3 regions of the Acidovorax sp. JHL-9 genome follow, and region 1 is predicted to be linked to each of the others. Evidence: riboswitches for the same ligand, from Rfam matches in the RefSeq annotation. Region 1 holds a riboswitch; each other region holds the start of a gene.
What was found. Region 1 has a riboswitch for glycine ahead of K225_RS0109915 (penicillin-binding protein 1A). Riboswitches for the same ligand answer to the same signal wherever they lie in the genome.
Positions count from the first base shown of each region.

Region 1 (7,290 bases):
CAGCCCTCACATCGGACGAATTGCGCTCCACCGTGGCCGTGGCCACCGGGGCCAGCTTGAGATCGGCCAGGGCCCGGGTCACGCCATCGAGCCCGGCCTTGCCGTAGGCATCGTTCTGGTAGAACACCGCGATCTTCTTGAGCCCCAGGTTGGTGAGCTGGCGCACGATGAGCGCGGTTTCGTCGTAGTAGGACGCGCGCACATGGAAAATCAGGCGGTTGAAGGGCTGGCGCAGGGCCTCGGCGCCCGTGAAGGGGCCAAAAAACGGCACCTTGGCCTGGGTGAAAATCGGCAGTGCCGCCAGGCTGGTGGGCGTGCCGATGTAGCCAAACAGCGCGAACACATCGTCGGCAATGAGCTTTCGGGTGTTTTCGGCGCAGCGGTCGGGTTCGTAGCCGTCGTCCATGGTGCGAATTTCCACCATGCGCCGGCCCACGCCGCCCTGGGCGTTGAGCCGGTCGAAAAAGAGCTTGGCCCCCAGGTTGAACTGGATACCCAGCTGCGCCGCGGGGCCCGTGAAGGCGGCCGACTGCCCCAGCACGATGCGGCCCTCGCCCTGCGCCCGGGCCAGATTGAAGCCACCCAGCGCTGCTGCGCCCAGGCCCACCGAAAATTGTCTGCGCCCGATGACGGATTGGTTCATGGTGAAATCTCTTTTCTTGTGAATCGAGGGCGATCCCCCTGCGCTGCCGGCGCGCAGTCTCCCTGGATCTGGCGCAAGATATGCACGCTTCGATCACCCCCTTCTGCCAGTTTAACGACCACCCACCGTATGCCCCCGTCTTCTACCGCAAATACCCCACAGCCTGCGCCGATACAGGCGCAGGTGCGTGGGGCCTGCCCCCACGACTGCCCCGATACCTGCGCCCTGATCACCACCGTGGAAAACGGCGTGGCCACCCGCGTGCAGGGCAACCCCGACCACCCGCACACCGACGGCGTGCTGTGCGCCAAGGTGTCGAAATACACCGAGCGCAGCTACCACCCCGAGCGCATCCTCACCCCGCTCAGGCGCACCGGCCCCAAGGGCAGCGGGCAGTTTGCCCCGGTGGGCTGGGACGAGGCACTGGCCGACATCGCGCAGCGCCTGCAAAGCATTGCGGCACGCGCCCCCGAAGCCATCCTGCCCTACAGCTACGCCGGTACCATGGGCCTGGTGCAGGGCGAGAGCATGGACCGGCGCTTCTTTCACCGCCTGGGCGCCTCGCAGCTCGACCGCACCATCTGCGCCTCGGCCGGTGCCGAAGCACTGGTGCAGACCCTGGGCGGCAAGCTGGGCATGAAGGTGGAATTCTTCGCCGAATCCAGGCTCATCCTCATCTGGGGCAGCAACTCGATTGGCAGCAACCTGCATTTCTGGCGCTATGCCCAGCAGGCCAAGCGCAATGGTGCCCGGCTGGTGTGCATCGACCCACGCAAGACCGAGACCGCCGACAAATGCCATGAGCACATCCAGCTCCGCCCCGGCACCGATGCCGCGCTGGCCCTGGCGCTGATGCACGAGCTGATCCAGAACGACTGGCTGGACCCCGACTACATCGCCCAATACACCCTGGGCTGGGACCAGCTGCGCGAGCGCGCCCTGCAATGGCCGCCCGAGCGCGCCGCCGAGGTCTGCGGTGTACCGGTGGAGCAGATCCGCCAGCTGGCCCAGGACTACGGCACCACCCAGCCCGCCGCCATCCGCCTGAACTACGGCATGCAGCGCGTGCGCGGCGGCGGCAACGCGGTGCGCGCCGTGGCCTGCCTGCCCGCGCTGACGGGCGCCTGGCGCCACCGCGCCGGCGGCATGCTGCTGTCGAGCTCGGGCCAGTTCCCGGTGCAGCGCGCGGTGCTGCAGCGCCCCGACCTGATGCCCGCGCGCACACCGCGCATGCTCAACATGGTGCAGATTGGCGACGACCTGCTGCGCGACACCGCGCCCGGCTTTGGCCCCCGCATCGAGGCCCTGGTGGTCTACAACAGCAACCCCGTGGCCGTGGCGCCCGACTCCAGCAAGGTGGTGCGCGGCTTCGCGCGCGAAGACCTGTTCACCGTGGTGCTGGAGCATTTCCGCACCGACACGGCGGACTATGCCGACTACATCCTGCCCGCCACCACGCAGCTGGAGCACCGCGACGTGCACCTGGCCTACGGCCACACCGACGTGCTGCTCAACCGCCCGGCCATTGCGCCCCGGGGCCAGGCGCGCAGCAACGCGCAGATCTTCCGCGACCTGGCCGCGCGCATGGGCTTCACCGAGCCCTGCTTTGCCGACAGCGACGAAGCCCTGTGCCGCCAGGCCTTTGGCGACGCCGTGGACTACGCGCTGCTCGAAACCCAGGGCTTTGCCACACTGGCGCTGCCCGATGCGCCGTTTGCCGAAGGCGGCTTTCCCACGCCCAGCGGCAAGTGCGAATTCTTCAGCGCCCGCCTGGCCGCGCAGGGCCTGGACGGCCTGCCCGACCACCTGCCCAACCACGAGCTGCAGGGCACCGACGCCCGCTACCCGCTGGCCATGATCTCGCCGCCGGCGCGCAATTTTCTGAACTCCACCTTCGTCAACGTGCAGAGCCTGCGCGCCATCGAGGGTCGCCCGGTGCTGGAGATCCACCCCGATGACGCCGCCACACGCGGCATTGCCGATGGCGCCGTGGTGCGCGTTTTCAACGACCGGGGCAGCTACCTGTGCCACGCCACCGTCTCGCGCCGCGCGCGGCCCGGGGTTGTGAACGGCCTGGGCATCTGGTGGCGCAAGCTGGGGCTGGATGGGACGAATGTAAACGAGGTCACCAGCCAGGCCCTGACCGACCTGGGGCGGGCGCCGACGTTCTACGACTGCCTGGTGGAGGTGGAGGCCCACGCCGTGCCGGCCTGACGGTGCGTTGCCTTTCTTGCCTTAAAAATACTCCTGTATTTATAGCTATTGGCGCTTACATATCAAGCGCCATCGGCCACTCTTACCCCATATCGGCAGAATTTCCCGCCCTTGGGCGGCGCCCGTCCGGACCGCACTCGAAGGGGCTTTGGACAAAGGCCTTGCGGTCATCCACGCAGGTCCCGAAGACGTATTCCGGGTACACATAGTCCTCGCCGAAGCGCATCAGGTCCAGCGGCAGGGTGCGCGATACCGGCGTGCGCCCCCGCACCGCCTCGGCCATGTACTCTGTCCACACGGGCAGGGCCAGGGTGCCCCCGGTGTGCCGGCCCAGGCTGCGCGGCTGGTCGTAGCCCATCCACACGACAGAGGCCACGCCCGATGAGTAGCCGGCAAACCACACATCCCGCGCATCGTTGGAGGTGCCGGTCTTGCCGGCCACATCGGGGCGGCCCAGCGCCTTCGCACGCCGGCCCGTGCCGTGCTGCACCACGTCGCGCAGCATGCTGTCCAGCACGAAGGCATTGCGCTCGGACACCACGGTCGCACGGGGCGATGGCGCGTTCGCTGCATACAGCACCGCGCCACCGCGCTCGCTCACCTGGTGGATCAGCCGGGGCTGCACCAGGGTGCCGCCGTTGGCAAACACGGCATAGGCCTGCGTCAGCTGCAGCGGCGTGATGGCGCCCGCCCCCAGGGCCAGCGGCAGCCGGGGCGGATTGCGTTCGGGCAAGAAGCCGAAGCGGGTGGCGAACTCCTGCACGTACTGAACCCCGGCCGCGTCCATCAGGTTGACGGCCACCAGGTTCTTGGAGCGCACCAGGCCGCGCCGCGCGGTGATGAAGCCCTCGTAGTTGCCGCCGTAGTTGCGCGGGCTCCAGGCGGGGCGGCCGCGGGCGGCAGGGGTTACGACACGCTGTGTATCGTCGATCAAGGTGCCCGGGGCATAGCCCTTTTCCAGCGCCGCCGAATAGATGAACGGCTTGAAGGTCGAGCCCGGCTGGCGAAAGGCCTGCACGGCATGGTCGAACTGGTTGAAGGCGTAGTCGAAGCCCCCCGTGAGCGCCAGGATATCGCCGGTTTCCGTGTCCATGGAGACCAGCGCGCCCTCCATGCCCGGCAACTGGCCCAAATCCCACCTTTGGCGGGCATCGGCCACGACGCGAATCACCGCGCCCGGCGCTATGCGCTGCCGCGCTGGCGCATCGGGCTTGAGGGCGGCACGTGCGCTGGCGCTGAGCCGGCTGCGCGGTATCCGCACCGGCGTGCCATCGCGCAGCCACGCGGCAATGCCCTCGGCCTCGGACGCCGCATGCACCAGGGCGGCACGCAGTTCTCCGCTGTCGCGATAGGGCGCCAGCGCGGCGCGCAGGGCTTTGGGTTCGTCGGACGGCACAGCGCCCTGGATGCGCCCCTCGGGGCCGGCATAGCCGCGGGCATCCTGCGCGCCCAGAATGCCCGCGCGCAGCGCACGCGTGGCCGCGCGCTGCGCGGGAACGCTGAGGGTGGTGACGACATCCAGGCCCAGCGCATACGCCGCTTCACCGTACTGCTCCAGCACCATCTTGCGGGCCTGTTCCACGGCAAAGGCGGCTGCCGGCTCGATGGAACGGTATTGCGTTCGCAGCGTCAGCGCCTGTGTCCGCGCCTCCTGGTAGGCGGGCGCATCCAGATAGCCCAGTTCGTGCATGCGCTGCAGGATGTACTGCTGGCGGATGATGGCGCGCTCGCGGTTCACCACGGGGTTGTACGCCGACGGCGCCTTGGGCAGCCCGGCCAGCACGGCGGCTTCGGCCACCGTCAGCTCGTCCAGTGTCTTGTCGAAGTACACCGACGCCGCGGCCGCAAAGCCATAGGCACGCTCGCCCAGATAGATCTGGTTCATGTACAGCTCCAGGATCTTGTCCTTGCTGTAGGTGGCTTCGAGTTTGTAGGCCAGCAAGACTTCCATGAGCTTGCGGCTGTAGGTTTTGACGCGGCTCAGAAAGAACACCCGCGCCACCTGCATCGTGATGGTGCTGGCCCCCTGGGCATGCTCCCCCGATACCACATTGCGCAGCGCAGCGCGCGCCAACCCGGCGAAGTCCACCGCGCCATGTTCATAAAAGCGGGCATCTTCGATGGCCAGCAGGGCCTGGCGCATCTGCAGCGGGATCTGCCCTATCGGCACGAATTCCCGGCGCTCCTCACCATATTCCGCCAGCAGCGTGCCGTCCCTGGCATAGATGCGCATCGGCAACATGGGATCGTAGTCGGCCAGGTGGTCCACCTCCGGCAGCTGCTGCCACACCATGTGCAGCACATAGGCCCCACCCGCACTGCCGGCCACGACCAGCCCCAGGAAAAAACCCGCGAGAAATTTCAGGATCGGGTGCTTTTGGGGCGAAGGGGCAGGCGCGGCAACAGACGACGATGGGGGCATCAGGGGGAACTCTGGCGAGAGCAGGGCCCGTGCCATGACGGGCCTGCGGCGCCGCTCCCCCTGTCCTTTTACCTGAGAGTTTCGGCTGCCTGGGCAGCCTGCCCCTTCGGTGGACCCCCGCCTGCATTGCGCAGGGCTGCGGCCTCTCTCCAGTCGGCGATGGTCTCCTGCGGTCCGGCTTGCCTGAGCGATGATGGGAGTTTGCGCCTTCGGCGGAGGCGGGTTGCGCCCCTCTCTCCCGCAAGATAGGCGCTCACTTTAAATCACCCGCCAAAACCTGCCCTGCTCAAAAGGTCAATATCCCGCCCCCGGCCGGTTAGAGCCTGTTTACGATCTCCCAGGGGATCGCAAACAGGCTCTTACAGCGCGGCTTCCAGGATACGGCGGCTCACGGCGGGCGTGATCTCGCGCTGCTCGCCCAGCTGCACCATGCCATGCGCTTCGAGCTGGGCCACCACGGTGTCCACCACCTCCGCGCCCAGGCCATGGCCCGACAGGCGCGTGGCGATACCCATGCTTTCAAAGAAGGCGCGCGTGCGCTCGATGGCGGCGGTGATGCGCTCATCCTCCGTGCCGGTGGTGATGCCCCACACGCGCTCGCCGTACTGCAGCAGCTTGGCGCGCTTCGGGCCCCGGCGCTCATTCAGCAGCGCGGGCAGCACGATGGCCAAGGTGCGCGCATGGTCGATGCCGTGCAGCGCGGTGAGCTCGTGGCCGATCATGTGCGTGGCCCAGTCCTGCGGCACGCCGGCGCCGATCAGGCCGTTGAGCGCCATGGTGGCGGCCCACATCAGGTTGGCGCGGTCGTCGTACACGGGCTCCTGCGCCGTCAGCAGGCGCGGGCCCACCTCGATCAGCGTCTGCAAGAGGCCTTCGGCAAAGCGGTCCTGCACGGGCGCGTTGACCGGGTAGGTCAGGTACTGCTCGACCGTGTGCACGAACGCATCGACCACGCCATTGGCCAGTTGCTGCGGCGGCAGCGTGTAGGTCTTGGTGGGATCGAGCACCGAGAACTTCGGGTAGCTGTGCACGCTGCTGAAGGCCAGCTTGGCACCCTTGGCGCGGTGCGTGATGACGCCGCCGTTGTTCATCTCCGAGCCCGTGGCAGGCAGCGTGAGCACGGCGCCAAAGGGCACGGCCTGGGTGATGTTGCGGCCGCGCTTTTCCAGGATGGACCAGGCATCGCCCTCAAAGTGCACGGCGGCGGCGATGAACTTGGTGGCATCGATCACCGAGCCACCGCCCACGGCCAGCAGAAAGTCGAAGCCGCCGGCACGGATCTGCTCGACGGCCTTCATCGAGGTTTCGAAGCTCGGGTTGGGTTCGATGCCGCTGAAGGTGGCGTGCGGGCGCTCGCCCAGCGCGGTGCGCACTTCGGCCAGCGTGCCGGTCTTTTCGGCACTGGCGCCGCCCACCAGGATCAGCACCTTGGCCGCTGCGGGCACCAGCTTGGCCAGGTCGGCGATGCGGCCCTGGCCGAAAACGATGTGGGTGGGGTTGTGGAAGTCGAAATTCAGCATGGCAATGGAATGTTGGCGCACCGCGCCCCTTGCCGCGCCGGATGGCCCGGCAGGCGGCAGGAACGCAGGGCAGTGAGGGAAAAAACCACCAGGCAAGCAAGCCCGGTGGACGGACTGGTCATTGTCCGCGCGAAGCCGCCTGCACCCCTGTCGCCCAGGACAAAACCCTTGCGTCCGCCGGCCTGCCCTGCGGCGTGGCCCGACAGTGGGCGCCTGGAAAAATAGCTGCAAGCGCTTTTCAAACAAGCGCCACAGCCATTTTTCCTCAAAATGGCGCCACCACTCATCCACCCGCAGGCGATGCAATGGTCTGGTCGATGGCGCCGAAGATGCTCGCACCGTCCTTGCCCTTGGCCTCGATGCGGATGGTGTCGCCGAACTTCATGAATTCGGTGCTGGGCTTGCCGTCCTGGATGGTCTCGATGCAGCGCTTTTCGGCGATGCAGCTGTAGCCCTTGGGCCATTCGGTGCGGCCGTTCTGCTCCACGCCC
Region 1 is NZ_AUEX01000012.1:94,510-101,799, forward strand. Features, by position in the region: gene K225_RS0109905 (ABC transporter substrate-binding protein) at 1-643, opposite strand, end outside; gene K225_RS0109910 (molybdopterin-dependent oxidoreductase) at 773-2,857, shown strand; gene K225_RS0109915 (penicillin-binding protein 1A) at 2,940-5,315, opposite strand; glycine riboswitch at 5,440-5,530, opposite strand; gene K225_RS0109920 (iron-containing alcohol dehydrogenase) at 5,639-6,799, opposite strand; gene K225_RS0109925 (fumarylacetoacetate hydrolase family protein) at 7,083-7,290, opposite strand, start outside.

Region 2 (7,290 bases), on a different contig from region 1:
ACGATGTTCTCGTACGCCAGTTGCAGGTTGCGCCAGGTTTCGGTGAAGGGGTTCCAGTTGATCGTCAGGCCCGGGTCGGTGGCGGGGGCCGAGGGGATGAACTGCGCCACGGCACGCCCCAGCAGCGCCAGCACCACGCAGGCCACGGCCACCGTGGTGTGGCCGACGCCGGGGATGGCCACCAGCAGGCCACCGGCCACGTTGCCCAGCAGGATGGCGACAAACGTGCCCATCTCCACCATGCCATTGCCACCGGTCAGTTCGCGCTCGCTGAGCACCTGGGGCAGGTAGGCGAACTTGACCGGCCCGAACAGCGTGGAATGCACGCCCATCCAAAAGGTGCACAGCAGCAGGATGGGCACATTGCCCGACAGAAAGCCGCCCGCCGCCACCAGCATGATGGCGATCTCCAGGTTCTTGACGAAGCGGATCATGCGCGTCTTGTCGTATTTGTCGGTGAGCTGCCCCGACGTGGCCGAGAACAGCAAAAACGGCAGGATGAACAGCGCCCCGATCACCAGCCCCGCCAGCGCGGGCGGCAGCCACGACACGCTGAGCTGGTAGGTGGCCATCACCGTGAAGGCGAACTTGAACAGGTTGTCGTTGGCCGCGCCGGAGAACTGCGTCCAGAAGAACGGCGCAAAGCGGCGCTGGCGCAGCAGGGCGAACTGGTTGGGGTCTGCGTGCGCCGCATCTCTCTTTTCATCCGCCATGCAGACTGCTCCTTTGTGTTGCTGTAGCCTGCAATTTTGCACAGCCTCCATGACACACACCCTGCGCTGGCACAGGCTTGCAAGGTGCGCGCGTGGTGGCACGCGGATACACCACTTCACAACACTTCGCACAGCGCCTATGTGCGCTTGACACAGCGCCCCAATGATCAAGGCTCCCGGTTCCGCACGGAATCATTTCTGAGGAGTACACCATGGCACGCAATGCCCTCGCCGCCGCTTCCATCGCCCTGCTGTCGCTGAGCGCCCTGACGGCGGCGCACGCACAGGTCGGCGCCACCGTCATCATCCAGTCCGGCAGCCCGCAGTACCAGCGCCCTGCGCCGGCGCTGGTGCAATACCAGGCACCGCCGCCTCCGCGCCACGAGGCCGCACCCCATCCCCGGCGCGGCATGGCGTGGGTGCCCGGCCACTGGGAATGGCGCGGCCACCGGCATGTGTGGATGGCGGGCTACTGGGTGCAAGCCCGCCCCGGCTACCACTACCGCGAGCCCCGCTGGGTGGAACATGACGGCCGCTGGGCCATGCAGCGCGGCGGCTGGGACCGCGACCGGGACGGCGTGGCCAACCGCTACGACCGGGACCGCGATGGCGATGGCGTGCCCAACCGCCACGACCGCCAGCCCGACAACCCGCGCCGCAACTGATCTTGCGGCGCAGGTGGCCCCCTGCGGTTTCCCCGGGGGTCATTCCTGTTCCCAATCATTCGTGTCGAAGACACCTGTTCAAGATCTTTTCGGGGTCGCACAAGTACCTTGCCCAAAGGGTTGGAGTGCCATCGGGCGATGGCACGCCCCGGCTGCTTGCATGGGCACGAGCGAAGCCGCAGACAGTGCTGCAGCACGGCAAGGCGAAGCAACGACGCCACGGAGGGTTTGGAAAAGGAATCAGACCAGGTGCAGCTCGGCGTGGCCCAGGCCCGGGAAGTCGGCCACCACCACCGTGCCCGGCGCCACCAGCACGGTGCCGGTGCACGAGCCCGTGGTCACCCACTGGCCCGCACGCAGGCCGCCCAGGCTGCGCGCGCCCTCGTTGGCCAGCCACACCAGCAGCCGCAGCGGGTCGCCCGCCGGGTTGCCCCAGGCGGCGTGCTGCACGGCCACCGTGCCGTTGACGGACAGATGCACCGGCTGCACCAGGGGCTGGACCGCAGCCAGGTCGTCCGACCCCGAACCCACCACCAATGCACCATGGCAGGCCTGGTCGGCCAGTCGGCTGAACTCGCCCTGCTGGGCCCAGGCGGCAAAGCGCGTGTCGCACACCTCGATGGCGGCGCGCACCGATGCCATGGCCGCCAGCACCTCGGCCGGACTGTAGGGCGCGGTGCGCTCGGGCAGGTCGGCGCCCAGCTCATAGACCAGCTCGGCCTCGACCCCCATCACGGCAAAGCCTGCGGCAGGCAAATGCACTGCCTGCCCGGTGGACGCTACCGCCACCGAATCGCGGGTGAGCGCCGCGCGCGCGGGCAGCGCCCGGGGCGATGCGGCGCCCACCTTCCAGCCCGCGATCTCGCCGCGCTCACGCACCACGACGTCCTGCACGGCATAGGCCTGGGCCGCATTGCACGGGCGCAGCGCAGCGGGCAGATCGAGCGGCCGGGGCATGCGCCCCTGGCGCGCCATGGTGAGCAAGGCCGCGCTGGCAAAGGGATCAAAGGCGGTATCAGACATGGCAGGCATCCTTGGGATAGAGCTTGGCGGATTATGGCGAGGCACCAGTTGCTGCGCCCGTCCAGCATCAGCAACGATTGCCATCCATTAGCGCGCACAGCCCCCCTTTTGCGCCGCAGTGCCGCCTAGAATCGGCCTCGCAGGAGAGTCAGCGGCAACGTCCGCTTCACCGAAGGCGCAAACTCCCATACACGCTCAGGTTCCGTACTGCACCATTCAACAAAGCCGTCTGGAGAGCCGCCACGACCTACACGCGTGGCGCACCGAAGGAGCAAACCACACGCCATGCCGGCGATGCGGTGAATCTCTCAGGTACCAAGGACAGGGGGAGCGGCAGCTTGGCAGACGCGCCGGCTGTACGCTATTGAAGCAATAGCTGCTACCGCACGCCTGTCAAGCGCCAGAGCCCAGAAAGGCTTTGAAAATCATGCGCGTGATCGTTTTGGGTGCCGGCCTGCTCGGCGTGACTTCGGCGTATTTCCTGCAGCAACTCGGCCACGAGGTCACGGTCATCGACCGCCAGGCCACGCCCGGCGCCGAGACCAGCTTTGCCAACGGCGGCCAGATCTCGGTGAGCCATGCCGAACCCTGGGCCAACCCCAGCGCGCCGCTCAAGGTGCTGCAGTGGCTGGGCCAGGAAGATGCACCGCTCTTGTTCCGCCTGCGCGCCGACATGCGGCAGTGGCTGTGGGGCCTGCAGTTCTTGCGCAACTGCACCCCGGCGCGCACGCGCCACAACATCGAGCAGATCGTGCGCCTGGGCACCTACAGCCGCAGCGTGCTGCAGCAGCTGCGCGCAGCCACCGGCATCGCGTACGACCAGCGGACCCAGGGCATCCTGCACTTCTATACCAACGCCAAGGAGTTCGACGGCGCACTGGCCCCGGCCGAGCAGATGCGCCAGCTCGGCTGCGAGCGCCAGGTCATCAGCGCCGACGAGGCCGTGCGCATCGAGCCAGCCCTCGCCCACATCCGCCCGCAACTGGCCGGCGCCACCTACACGGCCGAGGACGAGTCGGGCGATGCCAACCAGTTCACACGCGAACTGGCCCGGCTGTGCGAGGCGGCGGGCGTGCAATTCCGCATGGGCCACCACATCACGGCGCTGCGCGAGGCCGGTGGCCATATCGACCATGTGGAGCTGACCAATGCCGAGGGCCGCTTTGAGCGCGTGCGCGGCGACGCCTTCGTGCTGGCCATGGGCTCGTTCAGCCCGCTGCTGGCCCAGCCGCTGGGCATTCGCCTGCCCATCTACCCGGCCAAGGGCTATTCGGTGACCATGCCGGTCAAGAACGCGTCGATGGCCCACGAGGTGAGCCTGACGGACGACGAGTTCAAGCTGGTGTTCTCGCGCTACACCAGCGCGCAGGGAGACCGTTTGCGCATTGCCGGCACGGCGGAATTGAACGGCTATGACCGCAACCTGAACCCGATGCGCTGCGAGGCCATCGTGCGCCGCGTGGAGCAGCTCTTCCCCGGCGCGGGCGATACCAGCCAGGCCCAGTTCTGGACCGGCCTGCGCCCCGCCACGCCCAGCAACGTGCCGCTGATCGGCAAGACCAAAGTGGCCAACCTGTTCCTCAACACCGGCCACGGCACGCTGGGCTGGACGCACGCCTGCGGCTCGGGCAAGGCGCTGGCCCATATCGTGAGCGGGCTGGCGCCCGAAGTGGACTTTGCTTTCACGGGCACGGCTGACCGCGCGGCACCGGGCCGCAAGATGGCCGCGACCGCGCCCAGCCAGCGGGCAGTGAACAACGCCTGAGAGGCGGACGACCTTGGGCGCCTGCGGCACCGGTGCGCAGCCGCAGGCACCCATGAAAAAGCCTGCGGTGCCCAAGGGCATACGCAGGCCATGCTGTCGGCGTGGAAGCTGGCCGCGGGGAGTTTGGCCCCTGCCAACTGCCAGCCTCACCAAGCGTCAGTGACCGCCGCCAAGGTAGGCGGCCTTCACGGCCGGGTCATCGCGCAGGCGCTCCGCCGGGCCTTGTACGGAAATGCGTCCGTTTTCCAGCACATAGCCGTAATCGGCAACCGCCAGGGCAGCTGCCGCAAATTGCTCCACCAGCAGCATGGTGACACCCTGCCCCTTGAGGCGCTCAATGATGCGGAAAACTTCCGCCACCAGAATGGGCGCAAGGCCCATGGAGGGCTCGTCGAGCAACACCACTTCCGGATTGAGCATGATGGCGCGGGCCATGGCCAGCATCTGCTGCTCACCGCCGGACAGCGTGCCAGCCAGCTGAGTGCGGCGCTCCTTGAGGCGCGGAAACAGCTCCAGAGCCCGCTCCAGGTCACCGGCCACATCCCCCCGGGGGCGGCTGCCCGTCAGGCGGGGAAAAGCCCCCAGGGTGAGGTTGTCGGTCACCGTCATGGTGGCAAAAACGCGCCGCCCTTCCGGGGAGTGCGCCAGCCCCAGCTTGGCGATGGTGTAGGCCTCCTGGCCGTCAATGCGCTTGCCGTTGAGCGTGATCTGGCCCGCGGTCGGCGCGATCATGCCGCTCACCGCCCGCATGGTGGTGGTTTTGCCCGCGCCGTTGGAGCCGATCAGCGTCACGACCTTGCCCTTGGGCACTTCGATGGAGATGCCGTGAAGCACCTGTACCTTGCCGTAGCCGGCCGAAAGATTCTGGATGGTCAGCATGTGTTGTGCGTCTTGTATCGTCGTTTCGGGGGCATCGGGCTCAGGCGGGCTGGGCCACGACGGTCTCGGCGCCACCGCCCAGGTACGCCTCGATGACCTTGGGATCGGCCTGAACTTCCGCCGGCATGCCTTCGGCAATCTTCTGGCCAAAATCCAGCACCGATACCGTGTCGCAGATGCTCATCACCACATCCATGTGGTGCTCGATCAGGATCACCGTCACGCCGTGGTCGCGAATCTTCTTGATGATCGAGATCAGCTCCACGATGTCCGGGGCGGTGAGACCGGCGGCTGGCTCATCGAGCAGCAGCAACTGCGGATCGAGTGCCAGAGCGCGGGCAATCTCCAGCAAGCGCTGTTTGCCATAAGGCAGGTTGCGCGCCTGTTCCGCGGCCAGGTCTTGCAGGCCGACAAAACGCAGCAGACCCATGCCCCGGGTGACGGCGGCATCGTTCTCACGGCGGTAGCGCCCCGTGTGCACGGCCACGTCAAACAGGTTGCTTGCAAAGCTGTGGTGCAGACCCACCTGAACGTTTTGCAGCGCGGTCATTTCGCCGAACAGCTGCACGTTCTGGAAGGTTCGCGCAATACCCGACAGAGCAATGTCCGACGAGGTACGCCCCACCACAGAGCGGCCACTAAAGCTGATCGCGCCAGCCGTCGGCACGTAAATGCCGGTGAGCACGTTCATCATGGTGCTCTTGCCCGAACCGTTGGGACCGATGAGTCCGTGGATGGTGCCCCGCTTGATGCTCAGGTCCACATTGTTCAGGGCCTTGAGGCCGCCAAACTGCATGAGCACGCCGCTGGCTTGCAACAGTTCGGTGGATTCACCCGCCATGGTGGCTGTGGACACCGCATCCGCCTGTGCTGCACCGGTGGGCTGCAAGGGCAGATCGGGAGGTGCCGTGCGCAGGTTGAGCGCACTGCGGACAAAACCCACAATGCCGTCCTGCAGGTAGTACACAACAAACAGCATGATCACGCCGAAGATCGACAAACGCCAGTCGGTCATGGTCTGCAGCCAGAACGACAGACCGGCCAATGCCACGCTGCCCACCACCGGGATCGCCATTTGCGAGATGGTCGAGCGCCCGCGCCGGATGGCCACCACGGCCGTGATGACCACCAGGATGGTGAGGCCCACCGACACGTAACGGAACAGCTCCACATCATCGAGCAGCTTGGGCAGCAACACGATGATGGCAGCGCCCACCAGCGAGCCGATGCGGCTCTTGCGTCCCCCCATGATCACCGCGAGCAAAAACAGCACCGTGAGTTCGAAGTTGTACGAGTTGGGCGAGATGTACTGCTCGGAATACGAATACAGGCACCCGGCCAGCCCGGCAAAACCGGCGCTGATCACAAACGCATACACCTTGTAGCGGTAGACCGATACGCCCATGCAATCGGACGCCACGGGGCTGCCGCGCAGCGCCTCGAAGGCCCGGCCCAGATGGGAGCGCAAAATGCGGTGCGACACGATGAGCGACAGCACCATCATGGTAGCCACCAGCCAGAAGTACTCGCGCTTGGCCAGCTGGAACCCGCCAATCTCGGGCTTGTCCAGCTTGATGCCCAGGGGGCCTTCGGTCAGAAAACTCATCTCATTGATGAGAATCTGGATGATGGTGCCGAACGCCAGCGTCACCATGGCCAGATAAGGGCCGGAGACACGCAGTGCGGGCAGCGCCAGCAGCGCACCGAAGCCCGCCGTCAGCACAATGGCGGCCGGAATCGTGACCCAGATGGGTGCGGCCAGCTTGAACACCAGCACACCCGCCGTGTAGGAACCCAGGCCGAACAGACCGGCATGGCCCAGAGACACCTGCCCGGTATAGCCCACCACAATGTCAAGACCAAAGAGCACGATCGCGTAGATCATGATGGTTTCGATCAGGTGGATGTAGTAAGGATTGCCGACCACCGTGGGGAAGGCCAGCAGGGCGGCAAAAGCCGCAATGGACAGGACCAGACGCATCACTTTGGTGCTGCTGGACGTGGGCGAGGCAGGGCCCTGCGGGCCGCCGGAACCGGCCAGGGAGGTAATAGAGGAAGCAGCCACTTTGTCAGACCTTCTTGATCACGGATTTGCCGAAAATTCCCTGCGGACGCACGGCCAGCACGATCAGCAGCAGCACCAGGCCAGGAACATCCTTGTAGCCGGTGCTGAGATAAAAACCGGTGGTGGTCTCTGCCACACCCAGGATGATGCCGCCCACCACAATGCCCAGGCCGCTGGTCA
Region 2 is NZ_AUEX01000004.1:68,157-75,446, forward strand. Features, by position in the region: gene K225_RS0104435 (MFS transporter) at 1-713, opposite strand, end outside; gene K225_RS0104440 (YXWGXW repeat-containing protein) at 926-1,378, shown strand; gene K225_RS0104445 (2-keto-4-pentenoate hydratase) at 1,619-2,401, opposite strand; glycine riboswitch at 2,621-2,736, shown strand; gene K225_RS0104450 (D-amino acid dehydrogenase) at 2,829-4,166, shown strand; gene K225_RS0104455 (ABC transporter ATP-binding protein) at 4,323-5,045, opposite strand; gene K225_RS0104460 (ATP-binding cassette domain-containing protein) at 5,086-7,026, opposite strand; gene K225_RS0104465 (branched-chain amino acid ABC transporter permease) at 7,115-7,290, opposite strand, start outside.
Region 2: linked by a shared signal. The riboswitch ahead of K225_RS0104450 (D-amino acid dehydrogenase) and the one ahead of K225_RS0109915 (penicillin-binding protein 1A) in region 1 are both predicted to bind glycine.

Region 3 (7,290 bases), on a different contig from region 1:
GCCCTTGGCTTCATGGCCAGCGCCGCCGCGCAGACCACCATGCGCATCAGCATTTCGGTGGCGCAGAACTCGCACCAGGGCGTGGCCATCGACACCTTCGCCAAAGAAGTGGAAAAGCGCACGGGCGGCCGCTACAAGGTGCAGACCTTCTACAACGGCGCCCTGGGCGGCGAGCGCGAGTCGATTGAAGCCGTGCAGCTGGGCACGCAGGAACTGGCCTTCAGTTCCACCGGCCCGGTGCCCAACTTTGTCCCCGAGACCAAGATCCTGGACGTCCCCTTCCTGTTTCGCGACAAGGCCCATGCCCGCGCCGTGCTCGACGGCCCCATCGGGCAAGACCTGCTGACCAAGTTCGACGCCAAGGGCTTCAAGGCACTGGCCTGGGCCGAAAACGGCTTTCGCCACATGACCAACAGCAAGCGCGACGTGAAGGAGCCCGGCGACCTCAAGGGCCTGAAGATGCGTACCATGGAGAACCCGGTGCACATCGCCGCCTACAAGGGCTTTGGCATCATCACCACGCCCATGGCGTTCCCCGAGGTGTTCACGGCCCTGCAGCAAGGCACCGTGGACGGGCAGGAAAACCCGTTGCCCGTCATCATCTCGGCCAAGTTCGACCAGGTGCAAAAGCACCTCACGCTCACCGGCCATGTGTATTCGCCCTGCATCTTCGTGATGAACAAGGCGGCTTTCGACAAGCTCAGCGCGGCCGACAAGCAGGCCTTTCTGGATGCCGCCAAGGAAGGCACCAAGGCCAACCGGGCGCGCGTGGACGAAGACGATGCCAAGGGCGTGGCCGACCTGCGCGCCAAGGGCATGACAGTGATCGACACCATCGACAAGGCCAAGTTCGTGGCGACGCTGGCCCCTGTCAATGCCGAGTTTGAAAAGCAGTTTGGCAAGGCCGCGCTCGACAAGATCCGCGATTACAAATAATCTTCTTGTCGCTCTATTTTCACTAGCTATCAGCGCCCGCCGGTATTGCGCCAGCGGGCGTTTTCATTCATGAAAAATGCTTTTCTGACCTTTGAGCGCTGGACCACGTTCAGCGCCATGCTGGCCGCCTGCGCCATGCTGGCTGTGGCCTCGGCGCTGGGCATGTTCCAGATTCTGATGCGCTTCATATTCGAGCAGCCCGCAGAATGGACCGAGGTGCTGATCCGTTTCAGCCTGATCTGGATGGTGTTCCTGGCCATCCCCGCCGCCTTCCGCCAGGGGGCGATGGTGAGCGTGGATGTGCTCTACCGCTGGAGCCCGCCACGCATTCGCCGCGTGCTCGACTGGGTGGTGGCGCTGGCGGCGCTGGCCCTGATCGGCGTCATCATCTGGTGGGGCTGGGATTACGCGCAGCGCGGCGGCGTGCAGAGCATGGCGGGGCTGGAGTCGGTTTCGATGTTCTGGGCCTATCTGGCCATGCCGGTGGGCGGCCTCTTTTGCGTCGTCGGCATCATCGGCAACCTCATCGCCCCCCTGCGCATGGAACTGGAGACAGCGCAATGACCGCCACCATGATTTCCACCATGGTGCTGTGCTTTGCACTCACCGTTTCCGTGGCCGTTTCCATCGGCCTTGCGTCCATCCTGGGCATACAGGTTGCGAACGCCAACATGCTGATCTCGGTGAAGGAAATGTTCGCCTCGATCAACAAGTTTCCGCTGGCCGCCATTCCCTTCTTCATCCTCGCGGGCAACCTCATGGAAACCGGCGGCATCTCGCGCCGCCTGGTCGAGTTTGCCAAGAGCATCGTCGGCGGCGTGCAGGGCGGCCTGCCCATGACCTGCGTGCTCACCTGCATGATCTTCGCGGCGGTGTCGGGCTCGTCGGTGGCCACCACGTTCGCCATCGGCGCCATCCTGGTCCCGGCGCTCATCAAGCATGGCTACCCCACCAGCTACGCAGCGGCCTTGCAGGCCACCAGCGCCGAACTGGGCGTGATCATCCCGCCTTCCATCCCGCTCATCCTGTACGGCGTGAGTGCCGAGGTGTCGATTGGCGAGCTGTTCATCGCCGGCTTTGGCCCGGGACTGCTGATCAGTGGCGCGCTGATGCTGTTCGTGTGGGTCTACTGCAAATACAAGGGCTGGGGCAAGAACGATGGCGATGGCCGCATGCCCATCGGCCGTGCCACGCTGCAGGCCGGCTGGGCGCTGCTGATGCCGGTGATCATCCTGGGCGGCATCTACGGCGGCGTATTCACCCCCACAGAGGCCTCGGCCGTGGCCGTGTTCTATGCGCTGGTGGTGGGTGTGGTGATCTACCGCGAGATTCGCCTGGTGGACCTGTTCGCCATCCTGCGCAAGTCGGCCCTCTCGTCAGCGGTGATCATGTTCATCATTGCCAACGCCGGGCTGTTTGCCTTCCTCATCACCCGCGCGGGCGTGCCCGATGCCATCGGCCGCTGGCTGGAGGCGGTGCTGCAATCCCCTGCCCTGTTCCTGCTGGGCGTGAATGCGGCGCTGTTCTTCATTGGCATGTTCATCGAGACCAGCGCGGCCATCATCGTGCTGGCGCCCATCCTGGCGCCCGTGGCCCTGCACTTCGGCGTGGACCCGGTGCACTTCGGCCTGATCATGGTGGTGAACCTGGCCATGGGCATGATCACACCGCCCTTTGGTGTGAACCTGTTTGCCGCGTGTACGGTGGCGCGCATCTCGCTGGACCGCATCGTGGGGCACCTGGTGCCGTTCGTGCTCGTGATCCTGGCGTGCCTGCTCGTCATTACCTATGTGCCGCAGCTGTCGCTGAGTTTTCGGGACCTGGTGTACGCAAAGTAGTTAGAATCCCCCCGTCAGGAGAGAGTGCCCCGCCGTCGCTTCATGCACGGCAGCGCGGCACCGCCGAAGGCGCAGGCAGCAGCCGAACGCTCAGGCAAAAGGACTGGCAAGCGCCCGCAGCGATGCGGGCGTTCCCTTGCTGGAGAGAGATGTCCGCACTGCAGGTGCAGGCCATCCACCGAAGGAGCAAGCCGCGCGGCCAGCCAGGGCGCCGCGGTGAATCTCTCAGGTAAAGCGGACAGCAGGGCAAATCGCGTGGCATTCGTGCCACGGCCCCCATTTGCCCTGGAGCTCTTATGTCCACACCTGCCGCCGCCCTGCTCATCACGCCCCTGAACGCCCTGCACATTGAACTGGGCGCCCGCATGGTGCCGTTTGCCGGTTATTCCATGCCCGTGCAGTACCCTGCAGGCCTCATGGCTGAGCACCTGCACACGCGCCAGGCCGCAGGGCTGTTCGATGTATCGCACATGGGCCAGCTCAAGCTGGTCGGCCCCGATGCCGCCGCCGCGTTCGAGAGCCTGGTGCCCGTCGATGTAATCGACCTGCCCGTGGGCAAGCAGCGCTACGGCCTGTTGCTCAATGACGAGGGCGGCATCATCGACGACCTGATGTTCTTCCGCGTGGCCGACAACGAACTCTTTGTCATCGTCAACGGTGCCTGCAAGGTGGGTGACATGGCCCACATCCAGGCCCGCATCGGCCGGCGCTGCGACGTGGTGCCCATGCCCGACCACGCGCTCCTGGCGCTGCAGGGTCCCCAGGCCGTCACCGCCCTGTCACGCCTGGCCCCGGGCATTGAAAAGCTGGTGTTCATGACGGGTGGCGATTTTTCCATCGCAGGCTGCGACTGCTTCGTGACCCGCAGCGGCTACACGGGCGAAGACGGCTTCGAGATCTCGGTGCCCGCCGCACAGGCCGAGACCCTGGCACGCGCCCTGCTGGCCCAGCCCGAAGTGAAACCCATCGGCCTGGGCGCGCGCAACTCGCTGCGCCTGGAAGCGGGCCTGTGCCTGTACGGCAACGACCTCGACACCACCACCACACCCCCCGAAGCCAGCCTGAACTGGGCCATCCAGAAGGTGCGCCGCACCGGCGGCGCGCGCGCGGGCGGCTTCCCTGGGGCCGACAAGGTGCTGGCGCAGCTCGACAACCCCGCCAGCCTCGCGCGCAAGCGCGTCGGTCTGGTCGCGCTGGAGCGCGTTCCCGTGCGCGAGCACACCGAATTGCAGAGCGCCGACGGCCAGAAGATTGGCGAAGTGACCAGCGGCCTGCTGGGCCCCACGGTGAACGAACCCGTGGCCATGGGCTATGTGGCCCCCGCCTTTGCCGCCATCGGCACGCGGGTGAACGCCATGGTGCGCGGCAAGGCCGTGCCCATGGAAGTGCGCGCCATGCCGTTTGTGCCCGCCAATTACTACCGCGGCTAATTTTGCGCGGCGCGGCACCCCAACCGCGCCTGCGCCCGCTACATTGCAGATTCCTTTCTTTTTTATCTTCTAGCTGCTTGAGGAGCTTTCCCATGACCGTCAAATTCTCCAAAGACCACGAATGGATCAACGCCGCCGACGCGAACTCGGCCGTGGTGGGTATCACCGTGCATGCCCAGGATGCCCTGGGCGATGTGGTGTTCGTCGACCTGCCCGCCGTGGGCACCACGTTTGCCCAGGGCGACGTGGCGGGCGTGGTCGAGTCGGTCAAGGCCGCAGCCGATGTGTACATGCCAGTCTCGGGCGAGATCGTCGAAGTGAACGAGGCCCTGCGTGCCGACCCTTCGCTGGCCAATTCCGACCCGCTCAATACCGGCTGGTTCTTCAAGGTCAAGCTCAGCGATGCCAGCCAGCTCGACGCGTTGCTCAGCGAAACCGACTACACCGAGTTCGCCAAGAACGCCTGACCCTGTTTCCTTCTTCGAGACTGCCCCATGTTGATGCAATCCGCCCTGCCGCTCGGCGCGCTTGAAAACGCCACCGAATTCCTGCCCCGCCACATCGGTATCGACGCGGCCGACGAAGCGCACATGCTGTCGGTGATCGGCGAGGCCTCGCGCCGCGCCCTCATCGACTCCATCGTGCCGCGCTCCATCGCCCGCAGCCGCGCCATGGACCTGCCGCTGCCGGTCATGGAAAGCGCTGCGCTGGCCGAACTTAAGGCGATTGCATCCAAAAACAAGGTCTTGAAGAGCTTCATCGGCCAGGGCTACTACGACACACACATTCCCGGTGTCATCCTGCGCAACATCCTGGAAAACCCCGCCTGGTACACGGCCTACACGCCTTACCAGGCGGAGATTTCGCAAGGCCGCATGGAAGCCCTGGTCAATTTCCAGACCATGGTGTGCGACCTCACGGCCATGCCGATCGCCAACGCATCGATGCTCGACGAGGCCACGGCCGCCGCCGAAGCCATGACGCTGGCCAAGCGCTCGGTCAAGAGCAAGAGCAATGTGTTTGTGGTGGCTGGTGACGCGCACCCGCAGACCATCGAGGTGATCCAGACCCGCGCCCGGCCGCTGGGCATCGAAGTCGTGCTCGCCAACTCCGCCGAGCATTGGAACACCCTGCTGGACGGCGACTACTTCGCCGTGCTGGCCCAGTACCCCGCCACCAGCGGCCGCATCGACGACCTGCGCGCCGATGTGGAAAAGGTTCATGGCAAACAGGCCGCCTTCATCGCAGCCGCCGACCTGCTGGCCCTCACGCTGATCACGCCGCCCGGAGAATGGGGCGCCGACATCGTGGTGGGCACCACGCAACGCTTTGGCATGCCCATGGGCGCCGGCGGCCCGCACGCCGCCTACATGGCCTGCCGCGACGACTTCAAACGCAGCCTTCCAGGCCGCCTGGTGGGCGTCAGCGTGGACGCGCACGGCAAGCCCGCCTACCGCCTGGCGCTGCAGACGCGCGAGCAGCACATCCGCCGCGAAAAGGCCACCTCCAACATCTGCACGGCCCAGGTGCTGCCGGCCGTGATCTCCAGCATGTACGCGGTGTACCACGGTCCCGAGGGCCTGCAGCGCATTGCCCGGCGCGTGGCCAGCTACACGGCCATCCTGGCCAAGGGGCTGGAGCAACTCGGCGCGCCCGTGCGCCCGCAAGCCACGTTCGATACCCTCTCGCTGAAAACCGATGGCGCTACCCAATCCATAGCTGCTCGCGCAGTATCCATGGGCGCCAACCTGCGGATTTACTGCGAAAACTACCTGTGCATCTCGCTCGACGAGACCACCACGCGCACCGACATCGAGCTGCTGTGGAAGATCTTCGCCAAGGATGGCCAGGCCCTGCCCACGTTTGACGCGTTCGAGAAAGGCGTGGAGCCGCTGATCCCGGCCGAGCTGCGCCGCACCAGCAGCTACCTCACGCACCCGGTGTTCAACACCCACCACTCTGAGACCGGCATGCTGCGCTACATCCGCCAGCTGTCCGACAAGGACCTGGCGCTGGACCGCAGCATGATCCCGCTGGGCTCCTGCACCATGAAGCTCAACGCCACCAGCGAGATGATCCCCATCACCTGGCCCGAGTTCGCCAACGTGCACCCGTTTGCCCCGGCAGACCAATTGCAAGGCTACAAGGAACTGGACGAGCAGCTGCGCGCCTGGCTCTGCCAGGCCACCGGCTACGCCGGCATCAGCCTGCAGCCCAACGCGGGCAGCCAGGGCGAATACGCCGGCCTGCTGGCCATCAAGGCCTACCATGAGGCCCAAGGCGGCAGCCACCGCCATATCTGCCTGATCCCGGCCAGCGCGCACGGCACCAACCCGGCCAGCGCCCAGATGGCGGGCATGCAGGTGGTCGTGACCAAGTGCGACGATAACGGCAATGTGGACATGGCCGACCTGGAAGCCAAGTGCAAGCAGTACAGCGCGCACCTGGCCTGCGTGATGATCACCTACCCCAGCACCCACGGTGTGTTCGAGACCCAGGTCAAGGAACTGTGCGCGCTGGTGCACCGCCACGGCGGCCGCGTCTATGTGGACGGCGCCAACATGAATGCCATGGTCGGCGTGGCCGCCCCCGGCGAATTCGGCGGCGACGTGAGCCACCTCAACCTGCACAAGACCTTCTGCATCCCGCACGGCGGTGGCGGCCCCGGCGTGGGCCCCGTCTGTGTGGTGGAAGACCTCGTGCCCTACCTGCCGGGCCATGCCACGGCCGGCGTGGCCGGTGGCGTGGGTGCGGTGTCGGCTGCGCCCCTGGGCAATGCCGCCGTGCTGCCCATCAGCTGGATGTACTGCCGCATGATGGGCGCCGAAGGCCTGCAGGCTGCAACGGAAGCCGCCATCCTCTCGGCCAACTACATCAGCGCGCGCCTCAAGGACCATTACCCCACTCTGTACGCATCGGCCAACGGCCATGTGGCGCACGAGTGCATCCTGGACCTGCGTGGCCTCAAGGACACCAGCGGCGTGATGGCCGAGGACGTGGCCAAGCGCCTGATCGACTACGGCTTCCACGCCCCCACGCTCTCCTTCCCCGTGCCCAACACGCTGATGGTGGAGCCGACCGAAAGC
Region 3 is NZ_AUEX01000003.1:170,299-177,588, forward strand. Features, by position in the region: gene K225_RS0103690 (TRAP transporter substrate-binding protein) at 1-936, shown strand, start outside; gene K225_RS0103695 (TRAP transporter small permease) at 1,006-1,500, shown strand; gene K225_RS0103700 (TRAP transporter large permease) at 1,497-2,774, shown strand; glycine riboswitch at 2,780-2,890, shown strand; glycine riboswitch at 2,904-3,026, shown strand; gene gcvT (glycine cleavage system aminomethyltransferase GcvT) at 3,071-4,204, shown strand; gene gcvH (glycine cleavage system protein GcvH) at 4,297-4,671, shown strand; gene gcvP (aminomethyl-transferring glycine dehydrogenase) at 4,699-7,290, shown strand, end outside.
Region 3: linked by a shared signal. The riboswitch ahead of gcvT (glycine cleavage system aminomethyltransferase GcvT) and the one ahead of K225_RS0109915 (penicillin-binding protein 1A) in region 1 are both predicted to bind glycine.